DNA from 2 places in the Sporolactobacillus sp. Y61 genome. Region 2 is predicted to be linked to the other one. Evidence: a T-box and tRNA genes for the amino acid it is inferred to sense, from the RefSeq annotation. Region 2 holds a T-box; the other holds one or more tRNA genes.
What was found. The T-box of region 2 lies ahead of serS (serine--tRNA ligase). A T-box ahead of a tRNA ligase gene usually reads a tRNA of that ligase, here a tRNA-Ser.

Region 1 (6,921 bases), 480 kb from region 2:
GTTTCCCTTTCGACGACGGATCTTATCACTCGCCGTCTGACTCCCGGAGCCTGAGCGTCTGGCATTCGGAGTTTGACTGAACTCGGTAATCCTGTGGGGACCCCTTATTCAATCAGTGCTCTACCTCCAGACCTCTTTCTCCGAGGCTAGCCCTAAAGCTATTTCGGGGAGAACCAGCTATCTCCGTGTTCGATTGGCATTTCACCCCTACCCACACCTCATCCCCGCATTTTTCAACATGCGTGGGTTCGGGCCTCCATCCAGTGTTACCTGGACTTCACCCTGGACATGGGTAGATCACACGGTTTCGGGTCGGCAACCCTGAACTCATTCGCCCTCTTCAGACTCGCTTTCGCTGCGGCTCCGCCTCTCCGGCTTAACCTTGCTCAGAATCGCCACTCGCCGGTCCATTCTACAAAAGGTACGCTGTCACCCCCGAAGGGGCTCCAACTACTTGCAGGCACACGGTTTCAGGATCTCTTTCACTCCCCTTCCGGGGTGCTTTTCACCTTTCCCTCACGGTACTGGTTCACTATCGGTCACTGGGGAGTATTTAGCCTTGGGAGACGGTCCTCCCGGCTTCCGACGGGGTTTCTCGTGTCCCGCCGTACTCAGGATCCACTCCGGAGAGCGCGCCTCTTCGGCTACAGGGCGTTTGCCTTCTTCGGCCGGCCCTTCCAGGCCGTTCGCCTGAAACGCGCTTTTCTGACTCCATGCGGAGTGTCCTACAACCCCAGGGGGCAAGCCCCCTGGTTTGGGCTGTTTCCTTTTCGCTCGCCACTACTCGGGAAATCGCATTTGCTTTCTCTTCCTCCGGGTACTGAGATGTTTCAGTTCCCCGGGTCTGCCTTGACGCCCCTATGAATTCAGTGCGTCATCCTGTCCGTCAGGACAGGGGGTTTCCCCATTCGGAAATCTCCGGATCAAAGCCCACTTACAGCTCCCCGGAGCTTATCGAAGTTCGTTCCGTCCTTCATCGGCTCCCAGTGCCAAGGCATCCACCGTGTGCCCTTTAAAACTTAACCACCGACACAATCATTGATTGTATCCTGGACAAAATGGAATTCTTGACGTGTTTTCTGTATCTTTCGTTATCCAGTTTTCAAGGATCGTCCCGCGTGCCCTGCGGCACGCCGGGTATTGAAGGAATGACTCCTTCAAAACCAAACAAAAGCCCAAACGTTTCGCTATCGATCGTTTCCTTAGAAAGGAGGTGATCCAGCCGCACCTTCCGATACGGCTACCTTGTTACGACTTCACCCCAATCATTTGTCCCACCTTCGGCGGCTGGGCCCATAAAGGTTCCCGCACCGACTTCGGGTGTTACAAACTCTCGTGGTGTGACGGGCGGTGTGTACAAGGCCCGGGAACGGATTCACCGCGGCATGCTGATCCGCGATTACTAGCAATTCCGGCTTCATGCAGGCGGGTTGCAGCCTGCAATCCGAACTGGGGGCGGCTTTATGGGATTGGCTCAGCCTCGCGGCCTCGCTGCCCTTTGTACCGCCCATTGTAGCACGTGTGTAGCCCAGATCATAAGGGGCATGATGATTTGACGTCATCCCCACCTTCCTCCGGTTTGTCACCGGCAGTCACCCTCGAGTGCCCAACTGAATGCTGGCAACCAGGGTCAAGGGTTGCGCTCGTTGCGGGACTTAACCCAACATCTCACGACACGAGCTGACGACAACCATGCACCACCTGTCACTTCGTCCCCCGAAGGGGAAAACCCGATCTCTCGAGCGGTCGAAGGATGTCAAGACCTGGTAAGGTTCTTCGCGTTGCTTCGAATTAAACCACATGCTCCACTGCTTGTGCGGGCCCCCGTCAATTCCTTTGAGTTTCAGCCTTGCGGCCGTACTCCCCAGGCGGAATGCTTAATGTGTTAACTTCAGCACTAAGGGGTTGGACCCCCCTAACACCTGGCATTCATCGTTTACGGCGTGGACTACCAGGGTATCTAATCCTGTTCGCTCCCCACGCTTTCGCACCTCAGCGTCAGTAACAGACCAGAGAGCCGCCTTCGCCACTGGTATTCCTCCACATCTCTACGCATTTCACCGCTACACGTGGAATTCTACTCTCCTCTTCTGTACTCAAGCTCCCCAGTTTCCAATGCCCGCCTGCAGTTGAGCTGCAGAATTTCACATCAGACTTAAGAAGCCGCCTGCGCGCGCTTTACGCCCAATAATTCCGGACAACGCTTGCCACCTACGTATTACCGCGGCTGCTGGCACGTAGTTAGCCGTGGCTTTCTGGCCGGATACCGTCACGACGCGGACATTTCCTCCCGCATCCGTTCTTCTCCGGCAACAGAGCTTTACGATCCGAAAACCTTCTTCGCTCACGCGGCGTTGCTCCATCAGACTTTCGTCCATTGTGGAAGATTCCCTACTGCTGCCTCCCGTAGGAGTTTGGGCCGTGTCTCAGTCCCAATGTGGCCGATCACCCTCTCAGGTCGGCTATGCATCGCAGCCTTGGTGGGCCGTTACCCCGCCAACAAGCTAATGCACCGCGGGCCCATCAGTCAGTGATGGCCGAAACCATCTTTCAGCTCCGCACCATGCGGTGCGGAGGATCATCCGGTATTAGCTGCGGTTTCCCACAGTTATCCCAGTCTGACCGGCAGGTTGCCCACGTGTTACTCACCCATCCGCCGCTCACCTCAGGGAGCAAGCTCCCCTCTGTGCGCACGACTTGCATGTATTAGGCACGCCGCCAGCGTTCGTCCTGAGCCAGGATCAAACTCTCCAAAAAAGTGTTGCTTCTTCCGGATCCCTTTCGGCATCCGGGTCAGTCTTTTTCGTTCATCAGATCCATAGCAAATTGAATTGATCAGGGGATAAACCCCTTAAATCACGCTTGGCTTTTGTTCAGTTTTCAAGGAACATTCCAGAATAAAAAGCAAAAATAATGGTGGGCCTGAGTGGACTTGAACCACCGACCTCACGCTTATCAGGCGTGCGCTCTAACCAGCTGAGCTACAGGCCCACATTATAAAAGAAAATATGGAGCGGGTGATGGGAATCGAACCCACGACCAGAGCTTGGAAGGCTCTTGTTTTACCACTAAACTACACCCGCAAAAAAGATGAATGGTCGGGAAGACAGGATTTGAACCTGCGACCCTCTGGTCCCAAACCAGATGCTCTACCAAGCTGAGCCACTTCCCGATAATGGTGCGCCCTAGAGAACTCGAATCCCCAGCCTTCTGATCCGTAGTCAGACGCTCTATCCAATTGAGCTAAGGGCGCATAATAAAATTGGTGCGGTCGAGAGGACTCGAACCTCCACGAAGTTTCCTCCACTAGCCCCTCAAGCTAGCGCGTCTGCCATTCCGCCACGACCGCATAACTATTAAATTTTTGAATATGGTGCGGGTGAAGGGACTCGAACCCCCACGTCGCAAAACACTAGATCCTAAATCTAGCGCGTCTGCCAATTCCGCCACACCCGCTAAAATGAGCCACGAAGGATTTGAACCTTCGACCCTCTGATTAAAAGTCAGATGCTCTACCCCTGAGCTAGTGGCTCACATTAAGAAGCGACTGTCTCATCTGGAACACGATAGGAATCACACAAGCTTTTATATAGAAGCCAGAAGCCGTTGCGCTTTATCATCGCTATATCCTGTACATTACCCATCTCTGAAGTTTAACGCACATCTATGAAATCAGTCAATGGTATTTTTTTCAGTGACCTGTGCGGGACTTGAACCCGCGACCCATTAATAAGATGGTGCCATAACCGTTTGACGAACGGGTCACAATTAAAAATGGCGGAGAAGGAGGGATTCGAACCCTCGCACGATTCACACCGTCTACTCCCTTAGCAGGGGAGCCCCTTCAGCCAGCTTGGGTACTTCTCCATAGCTCCACAGGCAGGGTTCGAACCTGCGACCAATCGGTTAACAGCCGATTGCTCTACCGCTGAGCTACTGTGGAATAAGTGTTTTTTCTTGCAAAGTCAAATGAAATTATACACAACTTAAGTCCACCTGTCAACGTCGTTCAACAAGCCTCAGGGTTGCCTTGTCCTTTTGACGACCTTAATAATTTAACACAAAAGGAGAGAACGCGTCAACCCTTTTTTTATTTATTTCACCCTTTCCCGTATTTTCCCGGAAGCTCTTTTTTAACGAATTGAATCTTCCCGCCACAGGACGCGCACCTGTATCGGCGGGGATCCATCCGTCTTTTTCTGGAAAAAAGGGCCCCGCAGTTTTTACATTGGTATGTATAGTGCAGCACCGAATGGTTTCCTGTCCCCGGAATCGAACCGCAGAAACGCGAGCCTCCGACTTTTTTCAGGAGTTGCCTGAAATCCGCATCCCTGTGCCTGTAACCCCGTCCACTCAGATGGAGGTGGTAATGACACAACTCATGTTTGATGATTTTTACAAAGGCGTCCAGGCCGAAATACTGAAGCTGCAACACATTAAATTCGAGATAATGACTGTTCAGTAAATAGCGTCCACCTGTTGTCCTCAGGCGGGGATTAAAGACGGCCTTATGGACAAAAGGGCGGTGAAAACTTTTCAGAGAAATCTGCTGTACCAGTTTCTGAAGTTCCTCATCTGTCATTGGGTCTGCCTCCGACGGTGAATTAATGCCGCATCAGGTGCGTGCTGATAGTTTATTATGTGGCAGGAGTCGTTCTGTTGTCAATCATACTTAGCGACACTCTGCCCTTCTCAAGGTCAACACTGTCCACCCAGACAGTCACTACCTGTCCGACATGGACGACATCAAGCGGATGTCTGACAAAATGTCCGGCAAGTTTTGAAATATGAACAAGTCCGTCCTGTTTGAGACCAATATCAACGAAAGCTCCGAAGTCGACTACATTACGCACAGTACCTTCCAGTCGCATGCCCTTATACAGATCTTCCGGTTTCAGAACATCTGCCCGCAGCTGCGGCTGATCCGCTTCATCACGCGGATCACGCCCGGGGCGGCACAGCGCTTCAATGATGTCACGCAATGTCGGTTCCCCAATGGCAAGTTGCGCTGCGGCCCGAGAAAGATCGAGCTGCCCTATCCTTCTCCTCAGCGACTCCTTATTGAGGGCTTCCGCTGATAGGCCTACAGTCCCGAGAAATTTTCTGGCTGCATCGTAACTTTCGGGATGAATTGAAGTTCCGTCGAGCCGTTCGCTTCCGCCGGTTATCCTGAGAAAGCCGGCGCATTGTTCGAACGTCCGCGGTCCCAGACGCGGCACATCTTTCAACTGCCGGCGTGAATGGAAACGGCCCAGTTTGTTTCGCACCCGGATAATATTCTCTGCAGTTGTCCGGGACAATCCCGCGACATACTTCAAAAGTTCAGCTGAAGCTGTATTAAGATTGACACCCACTCTGTTTACCACAGTTTCAACCACAAACCGGAGTGATTCACTCAGTATTTTTCGCGGCACGTCATGCTGGTATTCACCCACACCGATGGATTCCGGGTCAACCTTGACAAGTTCTGCAAGCGGATCCTGCAGCCGCCTTGCAATAGAAACAGCACTGCGCTCTTCAACCTGCAGATTGGGGAATTCTTTCCGCGCCAGAGTAGAGGCCGAATAGACACTTGCTCCCGCCTCATTCACCATGATATAAAAAATTTTTCTGTCACGCATTTCCTTAAGGGTCTCCGCAATGAAAGATTCCGTTTCCCGGGATGCCGTTCCATTTCCGATGGCAATCAGATCGACATCATAGGTCTGAATCAACGAAAGAACCTTCCGTCTGGCCGCAGTCCGCTCTTCTTTCGGTGGCGTAGGATAAATCACGGATACGTCCATCAGTTTTCCTGCAGGGTCCACAACAGCAAGCTTGCAGCCGGTGCGGTAGGCGGGATCCACACCGAGAATCGTCTTTTCTTTCATTGGGGGCTGCATAAGCAGTCCACGAAGATTTTCCGAAAAGATATGTATCGCCTGCTGCTCCGCCCTTTGCGTCAGCTCCTGCCTGAGTTCCCGCTCTACAGCAGGGATAATCAGCCGTTTGCAGGCGTCCTCCGCAGCTTCGGTCAGATAACGGGCAGCGCTTGTTTTCCGGTTTCTGATCAGGAGCCGGCACGCGGTTTTCATCAGGTTATCCATCGAGGCATCAACTGAGACACGCAGGATTCCCTGCGCTTCTCCACGATTGACAGCGAGTATCCGATGCGGAACCATGCATTTGGCCTGTTCCCGATACTGATAATACATTTCGTAGACCTTTTTACTGTCCTTAGCCTGGTTCTTTCCCGGGCTGGTCGCGATCACGCCTTTTTCAAAAATCTCCCGGCGCGCCAGTGCACGAAGCTCAGCATTTTCTGAAAGCCGTTCGGCAAGTATGTCTTTTGCTCCCTTAATGGCTTCCTCAGCAGTGCGCACGCTCTTGTCTTCCGAAAGGTATTTCGCCGCCTCTTCAGCTACCGGGGTTTTAGGCAGTGATGCCAGCCACCCGGCCAGCCGCTCCAGTCCTTTTTCAGCAGCAGCCTGGGCACGTGTCCTCTTTCTGGGGCGATAGGGCAGGTAAAGGTCTTCGATGTCCCGGATCCGCTCTGCTTGCAAGAGCTTGCGTTTTAAGTCCGGATCCATCCTGCCCTGCTCTTCAATCTGTTTTATAACTTCTTCGCGGCGTTTTTCCAGCCGGCAGGCACGCACATAGGCTTCCTGTATGTCTCCGATACGGACTTCATCCAGACCGCCGGTCATTTCCTTCCGGTAACGGGCGATAAAAGGAATGGTATTGCCCTTTTCAAGCAGGCGGATCACCTGTTCAACCTGTTTTGTGCGAATAGCCAGTTGATCCGAAATTCTGCGGCAGATGTTTTCCATACATGTCCCTCCCGCTTTATTTTACCAGAATCTCAGTGAGCATACTCGCACTTCAGTGGTGAGATCTCTACTTTGATTGATCAAAAGGGGGAACTATTGTTCTATATTAAAC
Region 2 (6,921 bases):
TGCTCGTCGTCGCACTGTCTTTTCAAAATCAGCTGACACCAAAGGCACAGGCTGAAGACACAGTGGGAATAAAAGCAAAATCCGCTATTTTGATTGATGTAAACAGCGGACAGATTTTGTATGAAAAAAATGCAGATCAGGTGTATCCTCCGGCCAGTATGACAAAGATCATGACCGAATATCTCGTCATGCAGGCGCTTAATCAGAAAAAACTGACCTGGGATACAAAAGTGTCAATCAGTGATTACGCCTATCAGATTTCTCAGAACCGTGAGTTTTCCAATGTTCCATTAAGAAAAGATTATCAGTATACGGTCAGGGAACTGTATGAAGCGATGGCGATCTATTCGGCTAACGGTGCGACCATAGCTCTCGCTGAAAAAATAGGCGGATCTGAAAAAAACTTTGTTGATCTGATGAACAAGACCGCAAAAAAGCTGGGCATGACCCACGCATCCTATATTAACAGCAGCGGGCTGGAAAATATTGATCTTGGAGATTTTGCCCCCTACGGCGATGAAAAAGACAGTAATCTGCTGTCTGCGCGTGATCTCGCCAAATTAGCTTATCACATGGTCAGGGATTATCCGGAGGCACTGACGATTTCCAGTATCCCTCTGAAGAATTTCACAGCAGGTGTTGATTCACCCGTTCAGATGGTGAACTGGAATTACATGCTTCCGGGATTTGGCGCCAATATGAACCAGTATAAGTATGAAGGTGTTGACGGTTTAAAAACCGGACATACGGATCTGGCCGGATATTGTTTCACCGGTACGGTTAACCGCGATGGACATCGCCTGGCCAGTGTCATCATGGGGACGCCATCCGAAAATGAACGTTTTGGGCAGACACGGGCCCTGTTTGATTACGGCTATCAGCAATTTTCAGAGAAAACGATTGCCAAAAAAAATCAGGTCGTGAAAGGTCAGAAGGCTGTTAAAGTCAATAATGGCAAAAAAGATTCTGTCAGAGCGGCATTTGGTCAATCTGTGAACCTGACTGCCCGGAATGGCGAAGAGTCAAATCCCCGTTTCAAAGTGACGCTCAACAAGTCACTGCTGAATAGAGACGGACAGCTCGAAGCTCCGGTTAAAAAGGGCCAGAAGATAGGCTATGCGACGCTTTCTGCAACAGACGGTGCATACGGACATCTCTATAAGGAGAATAACCAGGTACCGGTTGTCGCTGCCGAAGGGGTGGAAAAAAGCAGCTGGATTGTACGTATGTTCCAGGGTATCGGAAACTTTTTTGCAGGAATCTTTTCATGGATCGCCGGACTTTTCTAAGGCGAAACGGGTAATATTTACAGAGCCAGCAACCTGACCGGGACTGGCTCTTTTTCTTACAGTCGTGTGCCGACCTGTTCAATTGGCAGATGCCCTGCATTATTCTGCAATACACACGAAAACACAGTGGTTTACCAGAGATAACAGTAGCCTTATAATAGCTAATAAACAATAAAGATTTTAATGGAGGGTTAGTCATGGGCCAGAGGGGAACAGAAAAAGTAAAAAGAGGCATGGCTGAAATGCAGAAAGGCGGCGTGATCATGGACGTGGTCAATGCCGAGCAGGCCAAAATAGCGGAGGAGGCAGGAGCAACTGCTGTTATGGCACTTGAGAGGGTGCCCTCAGATATCCGAAAAGCCGGTGGAGTCGCTAGAATGGCAGATCCGAAAATTGTTGAAGAGGTTCAGCATGCGGTGACGATTCCGGTGATGGCCAAAGCGCGGATCGGCCATATTGTTGAGGCGCGCGTTCTTGAATCAATGAAAGTGGATTATATCGATGAAAGTGAAGTGCTGACACCTGCAGATGATGTCTTTCATATAGATAAAAAAGCATTCACCGTCCCATTCGTCTGCGGTTGCCGTGATCTGGGTGAAGCTGCGAGAAGAATCGGAGAAGGCGCAGCCATGCTTCGGACGAAAGGCGAACCTGGAACCGGAAATATTGTGGAAGCGGTACGGCATATGCGTCTGGTTAACAGTCAGGTACGTAAAGTTGTTGGCATGTCTCCGGATGAGATTATGGTTTATGCGAAGGAACTGGGTGCCCCTTATGAAATATTATTGCAGATCAAAGAAGCCGGGCGTCTTCCGGTCGTCAACTTTGCTGCCGGCGGTGTGGCAACACCTGCCGATGCGGCGCTGATGATGGAACTTGGAGCAGACGGTATCTTCGTCGGATCCGGCATATTCAAGTCGGAAAATCCGGCTAAATTTGCACGTGCCATTGTCGAAGCAACCACTTATTATCAGGACTATGAACGGATTGCCGAGCTGTCAAAAGGTCTGGGTGCACCAATGAAGGGCATTGATATGGGCACGCTTCAGCCGGCAGACCGCATGCAGGATCGCGGAGAATGAGGTGAAGGTCATGACATTAAGAATTGGAGTTCTCGCGCTTCAGGGGGCCGTCAGTGAACATATCCAGGCATTGAAGGAGTCCGGGGCGGAAGGCGTATCCGTCAAAAATACAGAGGATCTGAACGGGCTTGACGGTCTGGTGCTTCCGGGCGGAGAAAGTACAACGATGCGCCGGCTGATGGATAAATATGGTCTTTTTGAAGCCATAAAAACGTATGCTCAGACCCGTCCTGTTTTCGGTACCTGTGCCGGTCTGATTCTGATGGCCAAAAAAATTGAAGGACGTGAAGGTCCCCATCTGGGGCTTCTCGACATTGACGTGAAAAGAAATGCTTTCGGCAGACAGGTGGACAGTTTTGAAGCGGAATTGAATATTAAACACGTCGGTGAACATTATAACGGCGTATTTATCCGGGCGCCCTATATTAAAAGTGCCGGGGATCAGGTGGAAGTGCTGTCCACTTATAAAGGACATATTGTTGCCTGCCGGCAGGGTCGCTTTCTGACCTGTGCTTTTCACCCGGAACTTACCGCCGACCGGGGCATGCATCGATATTTTGTCAATATTGTGGAAGAATCTCGGTGAATGCTTGCATTTTTACAGAGTTTATTGTAAATTCTTAGTAAGTAAACCAAAGCAGACTTGATGATGGGAATTAGTAGTGACCATCATCCTTTTTCAGAGAGCCGCAGGAGATGAGAAGCGGTAAAGGATGACTCATGAATCCATCCCAGAGAGTGAAGCAGGCTTAAGATGCCTGTGCGGATCAAATCCGTTATCATGATTAAGGTGGCTGGATGAACGTCAGCGTTCAATTCGGCAATTTGGGTGGCAACGCGGGTTAAATCCCGTCCCTGATTTTTGGGACGGGATTTTTATTTATCAGGAGGAAAAACACATGCTGGACATGAAAGTTTTACGTGATCACTATGATGAGATTAAAAAGAAGATGGACAAACGCGGAGAGGATCTCGCTGATTTCAGGAAGTTTCCGAAGCTCGATAAGAAGCGGCGGGATCTGATCAGCCGAACAGAGGTATTAAAGGCAAAGAGAAATGAAGTATCGGCCCAGGTGGCTGCCAAAAAAAGGGCCGGGGAAGACGCTTCAGATTTAATTACCTCTATGCGCAAAGTCAGTTCGGAAATTAAGCAGCTGGATGGGGTACTGAATCAGGTGGAAAGTGCCCTTCACGAAGTCATGCTCTCCATACCGAATATTCCGCATGAGAGCGTTCCGGTCGGTAAAGATGAGCATGACAACAAGCCTATCCGCTTCTGGGGGAACCGGGAAAATTCAGTTATGAGCCGAAACCGCACTGGGATATCGCAACCCGTCTTGATATTCTTGATTTTGAGCGTGCAGCGAAAGTGACGGGCAGCCGGTTTGTCTTTTATAAGGGGCTCGGCGTCAGACTGGAACGTGCGCTGATCAGTTTCATGCTGGATCTTCATGAAGATGAACACGGCTACACGACGATGATGCCGCCTTATATGGTTAATCGTAACAGCATGACAGGTACCGGGCAATTGCCGAAGTTTGAAGAAGATGCCTTTAAGATCGCTGACGAAAGAGATTATTTTCTGATCCCTACAGCTGAAGTTCCTGTGACGAATTATTATCGTGATGAGATTCTGAGCGGAGACCAGCTGCCCATTGCGTATGCGGCATGCAGCGCCTGCTTCCGTTCCGAAGCGGGATCAGCCGGCCGTGATACGCGCGGGATCATCCGTCAGCATCAGTTCAATAAAGTCGAGCTTGTCCGCTTCGTCAAACCGGAAGACTCTTACAATGAACTGGAAAAACTGACCGGTCATGCCGAAGATGTATTGAAAAGACTGAACCTCCCATACCGGGTTGTCAGCATCTGTACCGGCGATCTTGGTTTTACTGCTGCCAAAAAATACGATCTTGAAGTCTGGATTCCGAGTCAGCATACGTACCGTGAGATTTCTTCCTGCAGCAATTTCGAAGATTTTCAGGCGCGCCGGGCCAATATCCGCTTCAGGCGTGCGCCAAAAGCAAAACCGGAATATGTGCATACGCTGAATGGTTCAGGACTCGCCGTCGGACGCACCGTTGCAGCCATTCTTGAGAACTGCCAGCAGGAAGACGGCAGTGTAGTCATTCCTGAAGCCCTGCGTCCCTACATGAGAAATCATGATGTGATCAGGCCTGTGAATTAATTCCATGTCCGGGAGGTTTTAAAACATGCCCTTTCATCAGAAAGTTGATACTGAGACCAGACTGACACGAATGATCGAGGATATGGGGATTACCCTCCATCCGAAAAAAGCAGAGCAGGAAATGACGGCAAAGAAAAAAGTGAAAGAAAAAGACAGCAGCAATAAAAAATAGACCATGAAAAAACGCGGGAGCATAAATGGTGATCCCGCGCTTTTTGTACCTATCAAAAGGTATAAAATTTCAGCGATTCACCGCCCCGCTGGCCAGTTTGTCTTTAATCTGGGGAATGATGCGGCTGAATGAATTGGGATCCCCGACGAGATCATAATCGTCAATATCGATCTGAAGCACCGGGCAGGAGTTGAAATGACTGATCCACTTTTCATAGCGCTGATGCATCTCGGTCCAGTAACTGACCGGCGTTTCTTTTTCCAGCCCTCGCCCGCGTCTGTTAATTCGCCGGATTGTCGCATCCAGTGATCCGCGAAGGTAGATCAGAAGGTCCGGATGATGAAAGTAAGGCGTCATGACCATCGCTTCAAACAGGCTGGTATATGTACGATAGTCTGCCCTGGACATGTTCCCCTTTTCATAGTGCATTCGGGCAAAAATATCGGTGTCTTCATAAATCGAACGGTCCTGGACAAATCCGTATGGTGATTCTTCGATTCGTCTCGACTCCTTGAACCGCTCCCCGAGGAAGTAGATCTGAAGTTGGAAAACCCATCGTTTGAAATCCCTGTAAAAGGCATCAAGATATGGATTGCCGTCCACTTTTTCAAGTGAAGTATGGTAATGCAGCTTATGGGCAAGGGCTTTAGTGAACGTTGTTTTACCAATACCGACCATTCCGGCAACGGTAATCAGGCATTTTGACGGTACACGCGTTTCTTCCATAAAAAATCAATCGCCTTTCTGAAATAAAAATAGCCGTCAGGAAGCGGCTGCCTAACAAGATCATTTACATTTCCATTAAGTCTATCATGACAGAAGTGGTTTGAAAAGCGAACAAAAATTTAAAGAATTCGGGTCAGTGAATAAAAAATAATAAAGCGGGTAAAATGGAACTGGCAGAAGCGGATGAAAGCATCATATCGTAAAATCGCGATATAGAAGGTTCGTTTCCGTTTTCAAATGATCCTGTAAAGCTTGACACTTTATGGGAGATGTGTTATATTTTAATAAACCATTTTACTACTTAATATAAGATCTGGACGTAAGAATGAAGACCCTTCCCTGAAGTGTAGTAGTTTTTACTTCTGGAGGGGTCTGTTTTCATGTAATCTGATTATGTGTTAGATGGTGGATGGTTTTATTTCACGCGCGGGCAGCGCAAGGTTTTAGGGAGGCAGCTATACTATGGCTCAGAACGGTAAAGTAAAGTGGTTTAACGCAGAAAAAGGGTACGGCTTCATTGAAGTTGAAGGCGGAAATGACGTATTCGTACATTATTCTGCAATCGAAGGCGACGGTTTCAAGACGCTTGAAGAAGGTCAGGAAGTTGAATTCGACATCGTTGAAGGCAACCGCGGACCTCAGGCAGCAAACGTCGTAAAACTGTGATCTTCGGCCATAGCCGGTGATACGGAAGCAGTCCTCTCTAAAAAAGGGCTGCTTTTATTATGCACTGTTTTTTTAATAAAATTCTCAATGAAGGATGGCCTGCCCTGTTCAAAGCCTTCATCTTTTTGTATAATATAGAATGTCGCTTAAAAAGGCGTCAGAGATTTGGCTCTGTAGCTCAGTGGATAGAGCGTCGGTTTCCTAAACCGTGCGTCGAGGGTTCGATTCCCCCCAGGGCCATTAAAAAATGCTTTTAAATTAAGGGATTCGGTCGTTTGATCGGATCCCTTTTGTTGATCTGGCATGATAACTGGTGCCTGAATGGTGCCCTTTAGTTTGAAAAAGCGATTATAACGGGTAAAAGATGCAACGATCTATCGGAAATGCGACGGCTCAAATTTGAGTACACTTTTTTTAGAGCGAGGGGACACGGCAAATTTGCCGACTCCCAGGCTTTCAGGATAAAGCCGTGCAGAAAGCGCCGAATGTAAAATTATTCCCCTGCCCTGAAGATGGCTGACGGGGAAAGCGAAAAAGTCTGTATACGGGCACATATGTTACACGTGGAACCTTCTGCCGAAAAAGAAGATTTTATACAGGTTACTGATCTGTGAAAATGCTCGAACAGGCAGGGATGAATCCGTATCTTCAGAATCCGTCAGTTTATCGACACAGCCTGGCCGGTGTGCTATGCTCGTAGAAAGTCGAAAACCCGGATTTTTTTGAGAAACAGGCATCTCTTCCTGATTGTTTATTAAAAAGCCCGTACATACTGTAAAGGAGCACGGACAGTGTGGATGG

Region 1: it encodes a tRNA-Ser, which carries the amino acid that the T-box ahead of serS (serine--tRNA ligase) is inferred to sense. The anticodon was not compared.

What each region holds. Positions count from the first base shown of each region.
Region 1 is NZ_CP159510.1:282,970-289,890, forward strand. Features, by position in the region: rRNA gene ABNN70_RS01410 (23S ribosomal RNA) at 1-1,025, opposite strand, end outside; rRNA gene ABNN70_RS01415 (16S ribosomal RNA) at 1,207-2,757, opposite strand; tRNA gene ABNN70_RS01420 (tRNA-Ile) at 2,915-2,991, opposite strand; tRNA gene ABNN70_RS01425 (tRNA-Gly) at 3,010-3,083, opposite strand; tRNA gene ABNN70_RS01430 (tRNA-Pro) at 3,096-3,172, opposite strand; tRNA gene ABNN70_RS01435 (tRNA-Arg) at 3,177-3,253, opposite strand; tRNA gene ABNN70_RS01440 (tRNA-Leu) at 3,264-3,349, opposite strand; tRNA gene ABNN70_RS01445 (tRNA-Leu) at 3,372-3,456, opposite strand; tRNA gene ABNN70_RS01450 (tRNA-Lys) at 3,462-3,533, opposite strand; tRNA gene ABNN70_RS01455 (tRNA-Ser) at 3,776-3,867, opposite strand; tRNA gene ABNN70_RS01460 (tRNA-Asn) at 3,872-3,943, opposite strand; gene ABNN70_RS01465 (SprT family protein) at 4,100-4,582, opposite strand; gene ABNN70_RS01470 (Tex family protein) at 4,638-6,809, opposite strand.
Region 2 is NZ_CP159510.1:760,207-767,127, reverse strand. Features, by position in the region: gene ABNN70_RS03865 (serine hydrolase) at 1-1,289, shown strand, start outside; gene pdxS (pyridoxal 5'-phosphate synthase lyase subunit PdxS) at 1,487-2,371, shown strand; gene pdxT (pyridoxal 5'-phosphate synthase glutaminase subunit PdxT) at 2,382-2,957, shown strand; T-box leader at 3,009-3,231, shown strand; partial or broken gene serS (serine--tRNA ligase) at 3,271-4,556, shown strand; gene ABNN70_RS03845 (hypothetical protein) at 4,582-4,728, shown strand; gene ABNN70_RS03840 (deoxynucleoside kinase) at 4,798-5,454, opposite strand; gene cspD (cold-shock protein CspD) at 5,917-6,120, shown strand; tRNA gene ABNN70_RS03830 (tRNA-Arg) at 6,288-6,360, shown strand.